3 regions of the Neptunomonas sp. XY-337 genome follow, and region 1 is predicted to be linked to each of the others. Evidence: predicted binding sites of a transcription regulator. Region 1 holds the regulator's gene; each other region holds the start of a gene.
What was found. Region 1 encodes LexA, which represses DNA repair genes until DNA is damaged. Its sites were predicted from a motif close to TACTGTNTANNTANACAGTA; they were not measured.
Positions count from the first base shown of each region.

Region 1 (7,141 bases):
CCGCTGCAGCGTCTTGCTGGTCGACTTTTGGTTTACGGCTACGACGTGGTTTCTTCTCAGCGCTATCCAAATCTGCCAGAAGCTCCTCCGATGGGTGAATACACTCAAGCTTAACGCCTGTTTCTGCCTCAATATCAGGGATCATGAACGAGTCATTCTCACACGCGAAGCAGATAGATGTCCCTTCCGTTCCAGCGCGGCCAGTACGGCCAATACGGTGCACGTAATCATCTGCATCTTCTGGGAGCTGGTAGTTCACGACATGAGTAACGCCATCAATGTGGATACCACGGCCTGCAACATCCGTTGCCACTAACACTTCGATCTTGCCGTTACGGAAATCTTCCAGTGTTTTTACACGTTTGTTCTGCGGAATCTCGCCAGACATCAACGCGGCTTTCACACCATCTTTCTTCAGGCGCTCAGCAAGATCGCGGGTTTCATGGCGACGGTTACCAAACACAATAACGCGCTCGATATTGTTAACGCGGATGTAGTTACGCAATAACTTGTATTTTTCGCTGCTAGAGACCAAGAAGACCTGCTGCGAGATATTTTCAGAGGAGCGCTGTTGCGCCTCGATCTCAATCTGCACAGGATCTTTCGTCCACTGGCGCGCCAAGTTCATGATATCGTCGGTAAAGGTTGCACTGTAAAGCAGCGTCTGGCGCTCTTCGCCTTTACGCGGCGTGTTACGGATAATTGTACGTACATCAGGGATGAAGCCCATGCTTAGCATACGGTCAGCTTCATCAAGCACGAGCACTTCAACGTTGTAGAGATCAACATCTTTGGAGCGCACGAAATCGATCAAACGGCCCGGCGTTGCAACCAAGATATCAACAACGCCCGATTTTAGCTGCGCGCGCTGTTTGTCATAATCCATACCGCCAACCAGCGATACCACTTTCAGTTTCGTATACTTACACAGTCCTTCAGCATCTGAAGCGATTTGCAGCGCTAATTCACGCGTTGGCGCGATAATCAGTGCACGAGGCTCACGCAAACGCTGATCATCTTCAAGTTTGTAATCGAGCAGGTCGGTGATGATGCCCACCAAAAACGCAGCCGTTTTACCGGTACCGGTTTGCGCTTTGCCGATGATATCGAGGCCAGCTAACGCAGGCTCAATCGTTTCGGCTTGGATCGGTGTGCAGTATTCGAAACCGAGATCGTGGATCGCACGCATCAGTTTATCGGGTAGATTAAAGTCGTGAAAACGCTTTTTACCTTCGACCTTCGCTACCACAAAGTCTGAAGGTTTCCAGCTGGACTCTTTCCTAGGCTTACGGGAGCGATTTCCGGAACGACGACGATCTTTACGCTCTCCCTTAGCCTTCTTGCTGGTTTCTGCGCTGACTGCTTCCTGAGATGTCTTATCTTTTTTGTCTTCCAACGTACTAACTCTCTTTTAACCTATTTCCCGACGAAACGGGGGTAATGAATCCAATAATTGACGGCCATAACGGCGCGTTACAACACGGCGATCTAACAACACGACCCGGCCGCTATCTTGCTCTGTTCTTAGCAGTCGTCCGACTGCTTGAGTTAAACGCACCGATGTTTCAGGAACGGTCCATTCCATAAATGCGTTTCCACCGCTCTGCTCTATCCACTCAGACATGGTGGCATCAACCGGATCATCCGGCACGCTAAACGGCAATTTAGTGATGATGACCTCTGTAAGGTAGTCCCCCGGGAGGTCCACACCCTCAGCGAACGACGCCAAACCAAATATAATACTCGGCGCATCATCATCCACACGTAGTTTATGTTGGCGAATAATCTCATTTTTGGTGAGATCCCCTTGCGCTAACACAAACCCTTTTAATCGTTCGGGCAACGCCTCTAGCACAGCGTACATCTGCCGCCACGAGCTGAATAATACCAGTGTTGCCCGTGCTTCGGGCAGGGTTTTATTCAAAAACCTGCTAACTTCTTCTTGATGCTCATCAGGCTTACCCGGATCACTGCTCATTGGCGGTATCATTAGGGTTGCCCGCTGCTGATAATCGAAGGGGCTTGGGAGCCTCTCGCAAGTAACATCCGCGGGAAGACCCAGCTCATCGATAATCCGGTCAAAGCGCCCTAACGCTGTCATCGTTGCTGATGTGAGCACCGCGCCAAACGCGTGCTTCCAGAGGTTTTCCTGCAGCGTCGCCGCAGCTGACACGGGGCTGCTTTGGCAATCAAAGTCGCGACCATCAAGCGATTCGCGCAGCGAGATCCAACGCGCCGTCGGTGCGCTACCTTCTGGGTCAGGTGTTGCGTAGCTTTTATTAAGTGCATAGATCGCTTGTGATCGCAGCCATATCTGGCCGACACGCGGATACCAGCGCTCAGCCACATCCTTGCTGATTTCGGGAACACCACCATCTAGCGCTTCTTTCAGTACATCCAAGATCTGCTCGGCCTTGAGCATCCACTTTTCGGTGGCAAACGCCATTTGTTTAGCTGTTTCGCTGAGCTTTTCAGGAATAAGCCCCTGCGGGAAACGGAAACGCTCAGGCACACTTTCTTGGCCATCAATCAACATCAGATGGAGCGTAGTGTTGAAGCCATCCAAAAAGCTCATCATATCAACACCCGGCTGGGCCATCTTTTCTAGATAGTTAGTGATAACGGGGTGATGATCTGTTTCGTCTAACAGTTGATTGAGCTGCTTTTCCGATCCTTTCAGCCACTTTTGCGTCGCCTTAATCCGCATACTGTAGGAAAAGTGGCCAATGGCCTTCGAGGCAAGGTGGTGTGCCTCATCGAAGATATAGATGCTGTTTTCTGGCTCAGGCAGAATAGCACCGCCGCCCAAGGAGAGATCAGCCAAAACCAAGTCGTGGTTGGCAACCACGATATCGGCTTTATCCATGGTGTCGCGCGACTTGTAGAACGGGCACACCGAAAAGTTGCTGCAACGGCGGTTGGTACAACGGGTGTGATCGCTAGTCAGCGGATACCATAGGGGCTCGTCTAGCTCTTGTTCTAAGCTGTCACGATCGCCATCCCATTCACCTGCGGCAAAGCGGTCTAGTAGCTGGCGATATAACGCGATGACACCGGCATCCAGCTTCTGATCAACCTCGTCCTCATACAGCGCCATCTGACCTAACTCATCTTGAGAGATCAGCAGTTTCTCCGCCTGTGAAATACAGAAGTAACGCCCTCGCCCCTTAGCCAGTACGTATGACACATAACCATCAACTAGCTTTGCAGCCTCTGGGAGGTCTTTATTGATCAACTGCTCCTGCAAGGCCACGGTGGCCGTTGAGATCACAAGCGATTTACTGCGTGCTTTCGCAATGGGGATGGCACTCAGCAAATAGGCCATCGTCTTGCCGGTGCCAGTACCGGCCTCGATCACGCACAGATGGTTTTCGCTGGTGCGCTCTTTCTTGTCGCCAAAGCTGATACCACCCAACGTACGCGCCACCGCCGCAATCATCATCTTTTGCCCATAACGGGGCTTCAAATCATGTTGCTGCAAGAAGGTGCGATAGCTTTGCTGGATGGTTTGTTTTAGATCGTCGCTTAACAAGAGAAAACTGCCCTATTTAATCGTGCGGCGATCATACCAATTTACTGGATATATAAACAGAGAAATGACTTTACTTGACTCACTTGCTGTATATAATCACAGATACTGTATATAAAAACAGGCACGATTATGAAGCTCACAAAAAGACAGTCAGAAGTTTTAGCATGTATCCGCGAACACATCGAAGCCACCGGATACCCGCCAACACGCGCCGATATTGCCAAGACACTCGGCTTCAAATCTGCCAATGCAGCAGAAGAACATTTAAAAGCGCTCGCCCGCAAAAACGCCATTGAAATCATCCCCGGCACCTCGCGTGGTATCCGCATTCCCGATCTTGAACAACCAGACCAAGGATTGCCGATTGTTGGCCGCGTAGCTGCGGGCTCTCCGGTGCTGGCGCAAGAGCATATAGAAGAGCATTGCACCATCTCATCCGACTTCTTTCATCCACCGGCGCACTATTTGCTGCGGGTCAAGGGCACGAGCATGAAAGATGTCGGCATTATGGATGGAGACCTCCTTGCTGTTCATCAATGCACCGAAGCAAGAGAAGGCCAAATCGTTGTCGCGCGTATTGGCGACGAAGTAACAGTGAAGCGCTTCCATCGCGAAAACCACATGGTCTATTTGATTGCAGAAAACCCTGAGTTTGAACCGATTGAAGTCGACCTACGCGAATCGGAGCTATCGATTGAAGGGCTAGGCGTTGGTGTTATACGCCAAGGAAGTGAGCCATGATGGAGCAGCTGCCGTTTATCATGAGCGAGGCGCGGGTTAAAAAACCTGCGCGCGTGGCGAATACTCAGATCCGCCGTAAACCCATCAAAGCAAAAAACGACACCCGCTACGGAAAAATTACGGAAATCATCACCGCAACAACCAACCTAGACGATGTACCATTTTTAATGCCATTGCTGGCACAACTCAGCGCTGATGATCGTTGGTTTGCTTGGATTGATCCACCAAAAGACCTGCCGAAAGAGATGCTGATTGAGGCAGGTATAGACCTAAACAAGGTGATCTTGCTTCACCCATCAACAAAAAACAGCGCACTCGATTTGGCGGCCAAAGCCCTTCGGGCTGGCACCTACCATGCAGTTATCAGTTGGCAAGGCGCTATTACAGAAAACGAGATTAGCGCGTTAGAAGCGTCGGCCACTGCGGGCAGAAGCCATGGAATTTTAGTGCGTACGCGCCGTACACACTAAAAGTCAGCGGGTCAATGGATGACCGATGGCATGGGAGGCTCGGATGCTTTCTCAACCTCTTCAGATAAATCAGACATAATCTGCGCACCTGCAACCAACATCAGCCGCGCAAGCTCTTCAGACTTTCCACTTAAGTTGGTTTTCACCTTCTCGGATATATTCAACGTCATCAGCGGTGTTTTTTCACCCGCTTTACGCATGACATAATCACCTGATTCGAGCTTTACAATCTCCAACACCGTTTCCGGCTGGTCTACATCACTACTATCCATTACCACTCTTGCATTCCGGCGCGTAGCCGCTCAACTAAACCTTGGAACTCACCAAACCAGCGTCGGTACTCGGCTAGTATGTCCGAATCCTCTGCGTGGTCTGGGTTTATTTGCATGACATGAATCTCAGATACGCTCACCGTATCGGAGGCGGCCTTACGCTCATCAGATGCGAGCCAACACGCATCATACGCAGCGAGCATCTTATGCAGCCAACTGCTTTCATTCGCCTCTAGATTGTGCAGCTCGGCACGCTCTGGCGATTCTTGGCCAGACGCTTCAAACTGCGCTTCTAGGTCGGCAATCGTGTTTACAGCTGCCGGACTAAAACGATACTTCTCTGCAATCTCGCGCAAGAACGCACCATAGGCGGACGCCAAGTGAAACAACACCGATTCGTTGTATGACTCAACCTCTGCATGCTGGCTCCAGCCGGTCGATTGATGAGCGCGCTCCAGTGCTTCTAGGTGCAACCGCACAAAATGTAATTTTTGGTTGGTTCTTGCTAAATATAGATCGCTCATCGTCTCTTCCTTTGCGTTACAGCGCCATCACTTTTTCTTCGCTTTAGCCTTAGGTTTCGGTTGCTCAACCACCCAAGCACCCTCTTGATAGAATGCACGCCAGCCGGTTGCTTTGCCATTGACCTCAGTCATCACATACTGCTCCTTTGTCTTGCGGCTATAACGTACGATCGTTGGATTACCCTCGGTATCGTGCGTTGGCGCGCTAAACAAGAACGCGTACTTTGGATCAATCTCGCTCTGGTGCGGTAGTAGCTCAGCAATTTTAGGCGCACGCGTCTCGCGGTTACGCGGGAACTGGCTCGCTGCCAAGAACAGACCTGATGCACCATCACGCAGGATGTAGGTATCTTCTACCTTTTCACAAGCCAGCTCTGGCATCGGCACTGGGTCCATTTTTGGTGGCGCAGGCTCACCATTTTTCAGCAGTTTACGCGTGTTCTTACACGCTTCATTAGTACAGCCGAAGAACTTACCAAAACGGCCATTCTTGAGCTGCATCTCGTTGCCGCATTTATCACACTCGATAGACGGACCATCATAGCCTTTGATGCGGAATTGCCCTTTTTCGATCTCATAGCCCGAGCAGTCGGGGTTATTGCCACACACATGGAGTTTGCGTGTTTCATCGATGAGATAACTATCCATCGCACTGTCGCAGATGTGGCAGCGGCGTTTGTTGATCAGGATGCGAGATTCCTCTTCATCATCACCATCTACGCTAACCACCTCATCGCCCGGCGTGAGATTAATAGTCGCCTTGCAACGCTCTTTAGGCGGCAAGTTATAGCCTGAACAGCCTAAGAACACCCCGGTACTGCCGGTACGGATCATCATATGGCGGCCACACTCTGGGCAGTCGATATCTGTATCCGTTGGCGTGTTAGGGCGCATTCCATCTTCACTGCTCTGCGCCTCTTCCAGCTTGCGGGTAAAGCCTGCGTAGAAGCGGTTCAGTAGCTCGCGCCATTCAGCCTCGCCGTGGGCGATATCATCAAGGGCATCTTCCATACGGGCTGTAAAGCTGTAGTCCATCAGATCGTTGAAGTTTTCGTTCAAACGCTCTGTCACGATATCGCCCATTTTACAGGCGTAGAAACGGCGGTTTTGGACTTCAACATAACCGCGATCCTGAATCGTCGAGATAATAGACGCATATGTCGATGGGCGGCCAATACCTCTTTTCTCAAGCTCTTTAACTAAGCTTGCTTCTGTGTAGCGAGCGGTTGGCTTAGTGAAATGCTGCTTCGGCTCAAGATCAGATAACGTGAGAATTTCGCCGGATTTCACATCCGGAAGGATGATATCTTCATCACCTTTGCCTTTGCTCGGCATCACTTTGGTGTAACCGTCAAAGCGCAGAATACGGCCCTTTGTGGTTAGCTCGTAATCGCCAGCCTTCACGGTAATTCGGGTACTGGTGTACTGAGCTGGCGTCATTTGGCACGCCAAGAACTGACGACGAATCAGGTCGTATAGGCGCTCTGCGTCGCGCTCCATGCCTTTTAGGCTGACCGGCTCAATAGAAACATCTGATGGGCGAATCGCCTCGTGGGCCTCTTGAGCGCCCTCTTTACTGCTATAACTGTTCGCTGTCTCTGG
Region 1 is NZ_SPLL01000006.1:290,299-297,439, reverse strand. It holds partial or broken gene rhlB (ATP-dependent RNA helicase RhlB) at 128-1,396, opposite strand; gene dinG (ATP-dependent DNA helicase DinG) at 1,412-3,532, opposite strand; gene lexA (transcriptional repressor LexA) at 3,659-4,273, shown strand; gene E4L36_RS14765 (SulA-like leucine-rich domain-containing protein) at 4,270-4,743, shown strand; gene E4L36_RS14760 (ABC transporter ATP-binding protein) at 4,755-5,015, opposite strand; gene E4L36_RS14755 (DUF6586 family protein) at 5,015-5,539, opposite strand; gene topA (type I DNA topoisomerase) at 5,567-7,141, opposite strand, start outside.

Region 2 (7,141 bases), on a different contig from region 1:
GCCCTCAAGTTGAAACGAGGATAATAAAAAAGGGGCTGTATAGCCCCTTTGTTTTGCTTATTTAATTAGCAATGCTTATCAGCGATTCGCCAGTTTGCGGCGGCCAAATAAACCCAGTAAGCCCGCTAGGATTCCGTATGCCCAGAGTGGCATGACTGGAATTTGCGTTGGTGGCATCTTAATAGGCGAGTCTGGCGTTTGTGGTGTTCCCGGCAGGGTAAAGCCAAAGTCCACGGTTAGGTTATCAGCGTTATCACCATTGCTACCGTTAGCGCCTTGGCCGCTACCTGTGACTTCTGTCGTAGGTAGGTTACTAGGCGATAGGGTAAAGGGCAGTGTGCGAATGCCGTCTACCTCAGGGGTATCGCTATCTAGGCCATGATCGTAGGTATCTTTATCAAGATCGACGCTAAGCGCATGCCACGTACTGCTGACATAACCCTCAAGTGGGGCACCAACACCGAAGGCTGCGGCGGTGACACGTGCACGGTAGCCACTGCCAGCGGGTAGGCCATCAACACGCCAGAAACCATTGGCATCCGTGACGCTTGAACCGGCAACGGAACCATCAGGGTTAAGCACTTCCACTGTTACCCCCACAACGGGCAGCTCGGCTGGATCACGTACACCATTGTTGTCGGTATCGAACCATACTTGGTTACCCACACTTAGCGCATAGAAGCCGAAGTCAACGGATAGGTTGCTGCGGTTATCTGGAGCAAAGTCATAGTAGCCAGGTGTTTGTTCAGGGCCATCTGTGCCGGCTTCGTTAATAGGCTCACCCGCTAGTGGGCCGAGTGTCACAGTGGAGCTCACAATGCTATTGGCAGGGATATTACCAACCGGTGCGCTGATCTCTTCACCGTGATCATGCACATCGATATCGCTGTTGCCCGAAACTGGCGAAGACTCTTGCAAACCGGCATTGGTGATCGAGACACCGCTTGCAAATAGGCCAGCAGGTTTCGCAGCCGCTGGAATAACAACGCGATAGTCACCTGCACTCAGGTTAGGGAACAAGTAGTGGCCCGTGCTGTTGGTTGTTGCTGTTGCGAGGGCAGTGCCAGAGCCATCAGCGGCCCATAGTTCAACAGTAATACCGGCCAGCCCTGTGCTGCTCTCAGCTGCATTACCAACGCCATCGTTGTCGATGCTATCTGCGTTGCTATCCAACCAAACACGGTTACCAATACTAAAGATCGCAGGGTTTGCGAAATAGCCTTGGTCGATGTCCAGACGGTCTTCACCGCTTGCTAGCGTAATGCCTGTTACTTCAAACATGGTGCCATTTTGAGCACCGTCTGAGTCGTTGCCATCGCTCGTACTGTCTTGTGGAGAGCCAGTCATACCATTTGGAATACCAAAGCGTACGATATAGCGCTCACCGCCACTTGTCGGCGTCAGACCCGAGAAGTGGTAGTAGCCTGGTAGACCTGTAACGGGGTGGTTAATGGTGTTGGTATCAACAACAAGTACTTCGTCACCATCATTAGGAATACCGTTCGGGTCACGGAAGAGTTGTACCAGTACATCATTGATGCCGTTGCTACGCTCGTCATTGTCTTGTACGCCATCTTCGTTCGTGTCGTGCCAAACGAAATCGCCCAGCGCAGCGGTGCCTGCTGGAATCGGCTGTACCACAATACCTACACGCGTTGGCGCAGAGGCGTTAGCTAGGTTGATATCGGCCTCTTCATAGCTGTAGCCAAATGTGTTCCAAGCGATGTTTGAGCACGAAGAGTTGGCTGCGGCTGGGCAGTCGGTGATTGGTGCATCAGCGATCCCAAACTGGGAGTACTCAAATACCAGTGTTTCACCCGGTGGCAGTTCGTAGCTCGTTGGGTAAACGATACGGAACGCATGAACTCGGCTAGGTATGTTGGGCAAAACATCGGACCATTCACCCGGTGCTCCCGCCGCTGGAATGACAGCTTCGCTGGAGAGCGGTGTGCCGTCCGGTAGTGTTGTCATTGGGTTACAGCCAGCTGCATTAACAATATTCGCTCGGCAAGGATTAATTGCTTGTGTGTAGTAGACCTTAGTGCCCGCGGGCGCTGAAGAGAGGTCAATATCTTTCACGAAGTTAGGGTCCCAGGTACTATCTAAAGCTGCACCTGTACCGACACCTGTATTTGAGGTGCCATCTGGGCTGATATCTGGACCAAACGGCATGATGTCGATTAGCTCGATGTTATCCAGCGGAATATTTGCCGTGTTTTCCACTTCTAAACGCCAGAAAACGCCACCTTCATGGTGAGTACGGCCAACATTGTTTGGCTCATCCGCATTGTATAACCATGTGTTATCCAAAGAGCCGCGTACCGCTTTTCGGGAGATAACATTGGTAACACGTTGCACAGTAAATGAGCGGCTGCCGGCATGACAGAGCTGGCTTGCATCAGCTGTACCTGTGGCTCCATCAAGTGTGCCTGTTAGTGTGTCTGCAACAAAACCGCCCGATACTGAACACTGCTCGGTACCGCGTGTTTCGGTGTTACTAGAACCAAGGAAGGCCACATTGTTGGTCACACTGCCCGCTGGCGTAGTTGGGCCAACGGTGGATACCAGGTTATAAGTGACGGTTTCTCCGCGGCTGAGAGTACAGCTCTTACCCGTCCAATCCCAAATGACTAGAGTTCGGCCAGTGCTGTTGTAGTCGTTGATGACATTAATATCGGGTGGTGTTGCACAGCTTGCAGGGGCTGAACCTACGATGGTTGAACTGACATAGCTCATATCGGTTGGTAGCAGGTCTGCAAAGACTGGGTCGGTTAAGTCCGCCTGCTCCGGAGCAGACGAGTAGTTACCACTGTTGGTCATCGCGATTTCAAACGTTGCGTTATTCCCAGGCGTTATGACACCAGATGGGTTTTGCGTTTTGATCGCATCAGGTGCAATGGTTTGGTTTGCAGCAGGGTCACGCAGTGTAATGGTGCGGGATGGTGTTTGCTGCGGAGCGACATCACCGCCGTTCGCACCATCGATGGTTGCGGTATTTGTGATAGGTGCAGGCATGGTGATGGTGCTTCCATCGATACCTGGGTTGATCACATCACAAGCGATGGTGACTGAACGGCTATTACTGCCTGTAAATGGCACGGAAGGCGAACCCGCGCTACCGAATGCTGCGCTAAAACTAATCAGCGTTTCACCTACTGAAAAGGTAATGTCGCCGCTTGAATAGGTGTGTGTGCTACCTGCGTCGGCTTCGGTATCGGTGCGGTCGCTAACGCCATCCCCGTTAGTATCAATGTTGAGGATATAGGTATCAGCATTGCGCACGTCGAGTGTGGTGACATCGCATTGGTTTGGAATAGTGTCTGCAATCGTCATCCCCAAGGGGATGTTACCGTTGTTGCGCCCAGTGATGGTGTAGCTCATCGTCTGGTTAGGGTTAACGAACTGATCGGAGGCGCTTTTCGATGCTGAAATAGACGGATTTGGGTTGTCTAGGGTGATAACAGCATCATCTGACAGTGTTGTCGCGGGCGTACTGTTGATCTCGTAGTCGAGGGTGGCGGTATTGGTTTTGCTAGCCCCGGTTGTGTTGGTGCCGCCTGATGGATAGTTAACGACAACATCGATATTTTGGCAGCTGGATAAACTGATGATCTCCCACGTGAGCGGGTCACCTGCGGTGCCTGTACCGCTATTTGGCGCAACAGATGCTGAAACAAAGTTTGCGCCGTCCGGTAGTGTATCTTCGATCACTAGGTTTTCAGGCGTAATAAAACCGATGTTATCGCTGCTTGGACAAACGCGAATGCGGTAGCTGGTATCGTACGTGATGGCACCTTCAGAAAGCACGGATTTGACGATAGATGTCTCATCCGTTGCTGATGCTGTGATCGGGTCGCTGGTGCTGGTACGAGGCGCTGGATCACTACAGCCGGGATCTGCTGCGCTATCACATTCGGCGGTGATCGTTGCATCGTTGGTGACCGAACGCCCATCTGGAGTGCTACCTGGTTCAAAGCGGGTCTCTAGTGTGAGAGAGCCCGAATCACCTGCCGTGATACGGCTGTTAAACACGAAGTGAAGCGTAGATCCGGCTGCCACCGGTGAAGAGGTACTGACACCGGGTTGGGAGCAGCTGGAAAAGTCGGGTAATGGCGCCAGAGGTGCCTGTACACACACCTTGGCAAGCTTGCCATCAGATGATGGCAATGCCGTTGCTTGAACATACTCAGGCAGCGTGTCAGCGATACGCATATTCAAGCAGTCGTCAGCAGGGCTAACAGAACCAGGGCAACTCCATGCCATGTTATAAGCAAAGATCTCACCCGAGTCGATTGGATTGGAAGCAGCGTTAAGGCTTTTAACAACGTTGGTGTTTGTTACAGCCATCCCGTGAGGGACATAGAGTGCCGCAGACAGAGCAAAATACAGAGGTTTTAATTTTACTGAGCTCATATGGTCACTTTTTATTGGGTTTATTAGTGTTTATTAATTCGGCAAAACGAATTTAAACTTGAGGTGAAAAGTGTGAGATTCAGTATAGAAGAGGATTTTAAATAAAATGCTTGTTTGTTGTTTATATTGATTTTTGTTCGAAAGTTTCTGCTTTTTTGAATATATTTTTTTCTGTTAATCTTTTGTTAATTTTAAATTGTGCGGACGACTTCTTTGTTTATATAAAACTGTCTTTTAAAGGAGTCTTTTTTTGTTTCGAGGTGGGGCAAGAGAGATATTCGGATAAAAAGAGCCTCCGCGCATGAGCGCGGAGGATGTGGGCTTATTTGCCGCAGTTTTGGATAAATGTCTTGATGGTTGGTGCCACTTCTTCGCGGAAGCGACGTCCGTTGAAAATGCCATAGTGGCCAACCTCGGGTTGAACATAATGTTGGCGTTGCTTTTCTGGTAGACCGCTCAATACATCATGTGCCGCTTTGGTTTGTCCTTTACCTGTGATGTCGTCATCCTCACCTTCAATGGTGAGTAGTGAAGGAAAAGTGACTTTACTCGTATCGATGAGTTTATCTTCGAACGTCATTTCGCCCTTAGGAAGACGATGTTCCAGAAATACGCGTCTAATCGTATCTAGATAAAATTCAGCGGGCAGGTCCATCACCGCGAGATATTCGTTATAGAAGCTACGGTGTGCTTCAGCGCTATCACCATCGCCTTTGATTAAGTCACCGAAGAACTTAAAGTGCTTACGAACATGGCTGTCGATATTCATGCTCATAAAGCCAGATAGTTGAATAAAGCCTGGATATACCTTTTGGCCTGCCCCTGGGAAGTCGCCCGGAACGGTGCAGATGACGTTATTTTCAAACCACTCTAAGTCTTTGCCTGACGCGTAATCGTTGACCTCGGTTGGGTTAACGCGGGTATCGATTGGTCCGCCCATTAAGATCAGCGAACGTGGTTGGTTTGGATTGTCTCGCTCAGCCATCACTGTGGTAGCGACAATTGCTGGCACACTTGGCTGGCACACGGCGATTAAGTGTGTGTCAGGGCCAAGGTGATCTAAGAACTCAATAAGATAACGAACATAGTCATCAAAGCTAAAGCCGCCTTCGCGCAGCGGTACGTCACGAGCATTTTGCCAGTCGGTAATGTATACCTCGTGATCTGGTAAAAATTGCTCAACTGTGCCACGTAGCAACGTTGCATAGTGCCCTGACATCGGGGCTGCGATGAGCACTTTGGGCTGCTTGTATTTGCCAGCGCGACGGAAGTGCAACAGATCACAGAAGGGTAGTGAATGAACCACCTCTTCACGGACACGCACGGTTTCACCATTGATAGTCGTTTCATTTAAGCCAAATGCAGGCTTTTCATAGTTATCGGTCAGTCGTTCGATCAGCTCAAGCGTGGCTAGCGTTGTGCGCGTTGCCGAGCTAAATGTAAACGGAAGCATCCAAGGAAGCTTGAGTTGTTTTTTCCATGCCTGCGCCCAAAGATGGATCGGCTGAACGGATTGATTCATGGCATGGTGCACTTGATACAGCATAGAAGAATCCTCACCAGTGTTGGTTTAGTCAGGCCAAAGCATAGGAACAACAACGCAGGCCATTTTTTTTGCGGTGCACAATTTTTGATTATTTTATAGGCACACGAGGTGGCCTTGCAAATAGAAATAGCACAGCATTTAGGGCCCGGCCAATGGCCGTTAGTCTAAGTCTTTTATTTACTTAGATATTTTGTTAATTAACTAGTTGACCTGTAAGTGATTTATTTTGCTGCAATGCACAATGATTTGCTAAGCGATGATAACGCAAACGGCACCAGCCACAATCAGCCCTAACCCTAAGAGATCGCGAGGGGCGAGTGCGTCCTTAAAAAAACGTGCTGATATTAGGAGGGTAAATAGCACTTCAACCTGCCCCAGCGTTTTGACCAATGCAACCGTTTCTAAGCTCATAGCGGTAAACCAACCTAGAGAGCCTAAACAACTGCATAAACTGATCAAAAATGTCTTCTTGGGGCGCTGATAAAGCGCGTGTAACGTTTCAGGCTCACGCCAGCCGATCCAAGCTAGCAGCATTAATGTTTGCAGCGAAATCACCGCGACTAGCACCCATGCAGCCCCGTGTGGAAAAGGCAAAGCAAGTATCAGGCTGGCCTCACGGACCCATAATGTGGTCAGTGCAAACGCAAGGCCGCTGCCAACACCGAGCAGCACGGTACGCCATGAGAGCGTTTTAAAAGAACCCGCCGCGCTCATCAGCCACACCGCAATACCCCCAACAATAACGCCAACCCATGCCAGCATATTTAAGGGGGCGGCAAAGAATAGCGCCCCGAGTGTGGCAGCGATAATTGCTTCGCTTTTTGCCAGCCCAACACCAATAGCATAATTACGTAACTGGAACAGTTTCACCATGAGTGCGGTGGCCACGATTTGTGACACGCTAGCGAGTATGACCATCACGCTAAGCTTGGTGGTGACGGTGGGTAGCGGGGCCGGCGATACTTGATACAGCATAACCAAATACAATACAGCCAGTGGGCTTGCGTAGATAAAACGGGCGAGCGTTACGCCCGCAGTGCTCACCTCTTTACTTAATTGGCTTTGAAAGGCGTTACGCCAAGACTGCATAAACGCTGCAAAGAGCGTAAAAGGGATCCACAAACCCATGGTGTCTCTCGCGTTTCAGGTCTATTTAAAGAGGGAGCGGCGAGCACCCGGTTT
Region 2 is NZ_SPLL01000007.1:98,733-105,873, forward strand. It holds gene E4L36_RS15295 (SdrD B-like domain-containing protein) at 79-4,413, opposite strand; gene phaZ (polyhydroxyalkanoate depolymerase) at 4,736-5,959, opposite strand; gene E4L36_RS15305 (DMT family transporter) at 6,209-7,087, opposite strand; gene E4L36_RS15310 (DEAD/DEAH box helicase) at 7,109-7,141, opposite strand, start outside.
Region 2: the regulator LexA is predicted to act here: its motif matches at 4,438-4,457, upstream of E4L36_RS15295 (SdrD B-like domain-containing protein).

Region 3 (7,141 bases), on a different contig from region 1:
GCTTGGCAGCGCGCGCAATTGCTTCACATGTTGAATACCCATCCCTTCTAAGCGCTGTACCACCTTCTGCTCAAGATTCAATCCACGAATGGGTAAGCGCTCAAGGCGTGTACAATGCGCGCTTGCCTCTTCAGCGGTAAAACCTCCTGTTTCAGCCAACACTTTAGCCGCTAAAGGTGTATGCCCTGTGGCGATCTCCGCACTCCAGTGCAGCGTATCCAACGCACTGTGCAGCTGTGCTAAGTAGGGCGATAAACCACCAAAATAGTGCAGCATTGAACCGGCCTCTAGCAAAAGGCCATAGGGCGGATAGAGGCTAATTTGCGCACTAAACCGCCCGGCCCACATGGCAAGTGCCTCTAAGCTACTCGGCTCTTGCTCAGGGTGACGCGTATAACAACGTAGCTCTGGCGCTAAGCTGTAGGCGGTCGCTATTGCCATCCCAGCAGAGACGCCCTGCGCCGTCGCTGCCGCATTACACAGCAACACGTGGGTACCGCGTTCATCTAGCAGTGCTGCCGCTTGCGAACATGCTTGATCGGTATAGTGCGCCTCCAGCGGGAGTAGCGGAAAGTGCAGGTAACACCACAGTGACCCAGCCATCGTGCTAACCTACTGCATGAAGTGTGGGTACAGCCTGTAGCGCGGGCAAGAGCTGATCTTCGCCCACCGCAAGGTTGATCTCTGGTTGTGCCCAACCGCCTTTGCGCTTGAGTAGCGTTAACGAAATACCCTGCGAAGCCGGCTCCAGCTGTAAACGGTAGGGTGCGGCAGAGCTTTGTTCACGCGCAGCCCAAGGACGCAATAAAAAGCCGAGTGTACCGGTCTCATTTGCCGCCACTTGTAATCGGCGCACCATTTTTTCCTGCCCTGAGGGGAGCCAACCGAGTACCGCACTACAGCAGCCGCTTTTCAGGGCCTGCTCGAGTACCCAACCGGTTTCTTTAAGTTGACGTGTATGCACCACGAGAATGTGATCAAGATTCAGCCCCGAAGCACGCAGTGCCGGCGCATAAGGCAACCATGGAGGATCCACCCAGAGCAGCCATTTTTCAGGCGTTTGGCGTTCTAACAGCAGCGGCAGCAAGAGCCGTAACTCGCCGCAGCCGGGTTGCTGACATAGCAACTCCACCAAGTTCCCTAGCTGCCAGCCGCCACCTAGCTGCTGATCCAACTGCTGAAAGCCAGTACTCACAAAGTTATCCACCGATGCTTGCTGGCCTTGCCATAGCACGCCGGAGTGGATCATTTGATTGAGCGATGTTGTACCCATAACGCACCAACAAATACTGTTTATTTATACAGTATTTTTATGCAGTTTAAGGCAAAGTGCAAGCCGGGGATGCAAAGATCGTTGCTACAGGCTGTCATACGCTCCCTGTTGATCAGGGTAAAAGCGCTTATGAAATAACACACCCTGTGGTGGCATCCGCTTCATCTGCAAAGCTTTTCGCGATCTCTAACACCTCTTCGATGGAGGCTTCTAACGCTGCCACACAAGCAGGATCAAACTGTATGCCACTCTCTTGGCGCAAGAATGCAAGGGCATCTTCGCTCGACCAAGCTGCTTTGTAGGGGCGCTCGCTAGTCAGTGCGTCGTAGACATCTGCCACACGTACAATGCGCGCTTCTAAAGGGATCGCCTCCGCAACCAACTGGCATGGATAACCTGAGCCATCCCAGTTTTCATGATGCAGATGCACAATATGGCGCAAAATTTGGCTGTAGCTTTTCTCTTCCAAGCGCAGGTTTGTGAGTGCTTGATCGATAATTTCGAGCCCCCGCACCGTATGCTCCTTCATGGTGGTGTACTCCTCTTCCGTGAGCGGCCCGGCCTTCAGCAAGATGCTGTCTGGAATGGCAATTTTGCCGATGTCATGCAGGGGCGCAAAGGTGAATATATCCTCGATATACTCATCACTAAGGGGCGTATCCCGTGCTAACTTACGCGCAATCACTCGGCTATAACGCGCCATACGTTCAAGGTGCTGGCCGGTTTCGTTATCCCTTAGAGAAGCGACATCTTTCAGTGTTTTAGCGGTACCAATAACACCCTGTACGGCATAGCTCTCTGCGATTAATACCACCTCCATAAGTTTGGCGATCACATCTAACTGAGTACGAATCACCACCGAGGAGAAGCGTTTAGGCATCGAGGAAGCAAAGAAGAGCAGCCCCAGAAAGCGTTTCTGATCAAAGATCGGTACGGCATAGCTACTTTTGATACCCAGCTTCAGTAACCGTTGGGCGCTATCACTGTGTGGCAGCTCGTCTAGCTCGCGAATCAAGCGCGCTGCGGGGTCCTGCATGAGCGGGTAGAGCGGGTTGTCAGCCGTCATCTTAGCCTCATGGTGCGACATGGGCTCCTCTGCACCCGCGGTTGTTAAATACGCTTTCAGCGTGTTTGTTTGTGCTTCGTAGCCCACAAAGTTAATGCGCACAATATCGCGGTAACGTCCCTGCACAACATTCAAAACCGCTTCCAAATTACGATTTAACGAGTTATTGACGCTCAATGCACCAAATGCGGATGGAAGGTGTTGATAAGCTAACCGAGCCATACTCTGTCTAAAACCTCAAAGGCAGATACTAATAAGCTAAACGGACTCACACAGCCCATGAAAGGGCAGAATCTCACGCTAACTACGGAATAGGTGTTAATTTAAAAATGGCAGATGTTGGCCCGTCACTACTAAACAGAATTCTCCCATCGGGCAATGCCAGCAGATCCACAGGCCGCGCCCAACGCTGCCCATCATCTAACTGAAAGCCCGAAACAATATCCTGCTGCGTAATAACAGCACCATCTTCTAGATGTAAGGCAGTTATTTTTGGGGGCCGTCGGCTTGCAGCAGAGCCTGTTGCATCCACCGCCCAAGAGCCATGAAACGCCACCAGCAATTGACCGCTCAGGCTCCCATAAACAGACTGCTCTGGAACAAAGTCGAGGCCCAGCGGTGCTTGTCGTGCGGGAAAGGTTGTAACAGGGTGTTCCACCTGATCTTTACGCTGAGGCGGCTGCGAGCGCTGACAACGATCACGAAACACCTGCTCGCCATCATATTGATACCATGGCATACCATGAAAAGAGCCTGCAGAGAGCGCAACAAGTTGTTCCGGGGGCTGTTCAAAGCCCAGATGATCAGGGCCATTATTGGTTGCATAGAGCCGCTGCTCATGTGGCGACCACGCTAAGCCTACCGGGTTGCGTAACCCGCTTGAGAACACGTCAGCTTGCCAGCGGCCTGCTTTTTTCTGCAAGCGCCAAACGCCGCCACGGCGTTCATTAAATGCATAGGTCTCACTCAGGTATTGGTTCGAGCAATTACCACTGATACCAATACTGACATAAAGGCTGCCATCAGGTCCGGCTACCAGCGTACGTGAGCTATGCCCACCACTCGCGGGCATCGCAAATACCTTTTCTATCGCTTCGAGCCGATTTTCCTGGCGGTTGAGCTGGGTACGATAAACACCTTCACTAGAGGCCACCCAAAGCGCATTTTCATGCCAAAGCACGCTATGGGGGTAACGAAACTGCGGCGTGATACGCTGCGCCTTATAATCCGGAGGCGTTAAGCGATAGATAGCACCGGCACCTGAGCCGACTAAGACTTCACCAGCAACTTCACCATGCGATAGCATCCGCGGGCTAGGTATATCTGTGCTAAACACCGATAGCTGATAGCCTTGCGGGACGGTTACCGTAAACCGCTCTGTGCCCAACACCAAGGTCTGCTGGTAGGTATCTATCGTAGAGCCTGCCGCTGACAGGGTTGATGATAATATAAGGACGTTCCCTGCTATCCACCTCTTATGCTTATGCATTGACTGATCTCCCACACGACATCCTTGCGCGTTGTGTACTCTCATGCCGAGTGGCAGTTGTATTACAAGGTTAACTCGGCTCTGAATAAATGTATGTTTTTACCATCAGTTCTGTTTATAAGTGTAGCGGCTAATGCAAAAAAAAAGCACACTAAGTGTGTGCTTTCTTCGATTTTAGACAGCTGAGTTATTGGGCAGTCCAGCCACCATCAACAGGCATAGTGACACCCGTGATAGATGCAGCAGCATCACCAGCCAAAAAGGTCACTACGGCGGCCACTTGTTCAACCGTTACAAACTGCTTCGTTGGCTGCGCTTTAAGCATGACATCCTGCTTAACTTGCTCTTCAGTAATGCCACGCGCCCGAGCAGTATCGCCAACCTGCTTTTCCACTAACGGCGTCCAAACGTAACCCGGAGCCACGGCATTGACAGTGATTCCCTGCTCTGCAACTTCTAAGGCCACCGTTTTTGTTAAACCTGCGATACCATGCTTGGCTGCCACGTAAGCTGATTTATATGGCGACGCTACCAACGCATGAGCCGATGCTGTGTTGATAATACGGCCCCAGCCCTTCTCTTTCATGCCTGGCAGCACAGCCTTCGTGGTATGGAAGGCCGACGTCAGGTTGATACCAATAATGGCGTCCCACTTCTCTTCAGGGAACTCATCAACCGGCGATACGAACTGGATACCGGCGTTATTAACCAGAATATCCACCGAACCAAACTGCGCTTGAGCTTCTTGGACCATCGCTTGAATTTCATTTGCTTTGAGCATGTTAGCTGGCGAAAAAAGCGCTTTCACGCCGAAGTCCGCTTCAATAGAAGCGCGGATCGCTTCGTTCTCAGCAGGGTCGCCCAAGCCGTTGATCATGACATTCGCACCCTGCTCCGCCAACGCGCGCGCCATCGCCAAACCAATACCTGATGTTGATCCTGTAACCAGTGCATTTTTACCTTTTAACATGCTCAAAAGCTCCCCTTTTCGATCCTAAAATGGCACATCTATCTACATGCCGACAGTCCTTCCACCGTACCACTTTTTTGCACTGCAAAAAACTGATTGCATACCGCTACCCTACTAAAAGTAGCAACACTCCAGGCAGTACGCTTTACCGGCATCCATTACTATATTAATATTTACTTATATAAATAATTACTAATATGGTGGGACTATGAGGCAATACTGGAGCTGGATAACCAGCGGTACCACGCTGGCAATCTGTTTTTTACTGGCGGTCATACTTGTCAAACCAATCGGTGTATCAACCCAGTTTGTGATCGCCGATGGTGTTTTGTGGTCATTATTTGATGACAGCTTGATCACAACCGATACAGACAGCAAGTCTGGCTATGCAAGTACCAACGCTTACCTAGGTAAAAGCGGTGGTAAGTATGCAGCCGCTGTTGAAAATCCCATTAATTACAGCTTTTTATTCGTCTTAGCGATGATCTTTGGCGCTTGGTTAGCGAGCCGCTTTAACCGCCCAACCACTCCCGCCGATACTGCCTCACAACCGGTTTGTCGATTAGGCGATCAACGCTCAGCACGCTTACTGCGGGCGTTTGTTGGCGGTGCGATTGTCCTGTTTGGTGCGCGTCTTGCTGGCGGCTGCACGAGTGGCCATATGATGAGTGGAATGATGCAGACATCACTCAGCGGTTATCTGTTCGCAGCAGGTGCCTTCGCGGTTGCTGTACCTACTGCAATCTTTCTATATGGCCGTCGCTAAGGAGCTTTAAGATGAAAATTATTCTCGCACTCATCCTTGGCACGCTCTTCGGTTTTGTCTTACAACGCGTTGGTGCCACAGATTCACGCAAAATTTGGGGCATGTTAACGCTTCGAGATCTACATCTGGCAAAAGCGATACTCTTTGCCATAGGCGTAAGCTCAATCGTGCTGTTTGCCGGTATGAGCATCGGCATTATCGACGCAGGCCACCTCTCGGTTAAGAGCAGTTACAACGGTGTTATTGTGGGCGGTATGCTGCTCGGGCTAGGTTGGGCAATTGCTGGCTACTGCCCCGGTACCGGTGTTGCAGCCATGGGTGAAGGGAAACCGGATGCCTTTGTTTATGTACTCGGCGGTTTAGCTGGCGCTTTTCTCTACACGTTAAGCTATGGCGCAATCGCCGATAGTTGGCTCTTCAGTCCCATTGGTGGAGGCAAAGTAACACTTGCGGCAACAGGTGAGTACAGCGCTTTAATTGCCACACCCTCTGCGATGCTTGTCGCACTCGTTTTAGGTGGGCTTTTCGCAGCGTTCGCGGTTCTTGCGCCGAAGAAGATCTGAACCCGCTCCCAGCAAAGCCGATCGCTGATATCGGCTTTGCACACTCCTCTACACAAGCGATCCAACCCTTTCTTGCTACAAATCAAATAGCGTTTTGCAGCGGCCCTCTGCACTGCTACTCTGCACCTCTAAAATTCATTATCCTAAACCTTAAAATATTATCTTTATGCTTGATTGGATTCTCAGTACGAACGGCTTCATCATCGAAGCAATCGTGATGTTAGCCATCATTATTTACGTTGGAACACGTATCTAAAATCAAGAAAGACAGTTGCTTGTAAAGGATTAGTCATGCCAACACTGCCTTGTACCTATTTTCCCTTTGCCTTCGCAATCGCCGCCACATTGTTGTCATCGTATGCCAGTGCGTTTAGCGAAGAGGACTTTCTTAGCGATATCCCCGAGGTCGCCTCTGCTACACGTATCAGCCAGCCGCTGGACGATGTCCCCGTCGCCACATCACTGATCACCCGTCAGATGATAGAGGCGTCCGGGATGATAGAAATTCCCGAATTGCTGCGTTTAGTGCCAGGTTTTCAGGTCTACCCAACCAACCACAATAAGTATGCCGTGACCTACCACGGCGAATCGTCTGAGTTTCCCAATGACTTAGAAGTGCGTATTAATGGCCGCCCAGTCTATGTGCCGATGCTCTCCACTGTGGATTGGAACTCTCTTGGCATCACGCTGGACGACATCGAATATATCGAAGTCGTACGCGGCTCGAATGTACCCTCTTATGGATCAAATGCGCTGATGGGCGCGATCAATATCGTCACGCGATCACCCATTAGCCAACCGCAGAATAGAGTGACGTTTACCGCAGGCCCCGATAAACGCCGCGACTACACCGCAACACTGAGTAACCAGCATGAAAACGCTCAATACCGCTTGAGTTTATCAGGGCAGAAAAACAACGGATTCGACTTCCAGCGCGATGGCGAAGAGGTGTATCAGGGCAGCTTGCAGGTCACATTAACACCAACACTCTATGACACGTTCGATTTCAGTGCA
Region 3 is NZ_SPLL01000003.1:570,767-577,907, forward strand. It holds gene E4L36_RS09850 (DNA polymerase Y family protein) at 1-603, opposite strand, end outside; gene imuA (translesion DNA synthesis-associated protein ImuA) at 608-1,273, opposite strand; gene E4L36_RS09860 (HD domain-containing phosphohydrolase) at 1,401-2,561, opposite strand; gene E4L36_RS09865 (PQQ-dependent sugar dehydrogenase) at 2,644-3,828, opposite strand; gene E4L36_RS09870 (3-hydroxybutyrate dehydrogenase) at 4,016-4,798, opposite strand; gene E4L36_RS09875 (YeeE/YedE thiosulfate transporter family protein) at 5,007-5,564, shown strand; gene E4L36_RS09880 (DUF6691 family protein) at 5,576-6,127, shown strand; gene E4L36_RS09885 (TonB-dependent receptor) at 6,419-7,141, shown strand, end outside.
Region 3: the regulator LexA is predicted to act here: its motif matches at 1,288-1,307, upstream of imuA (translesion DNA synthesis-associated protein ImuA).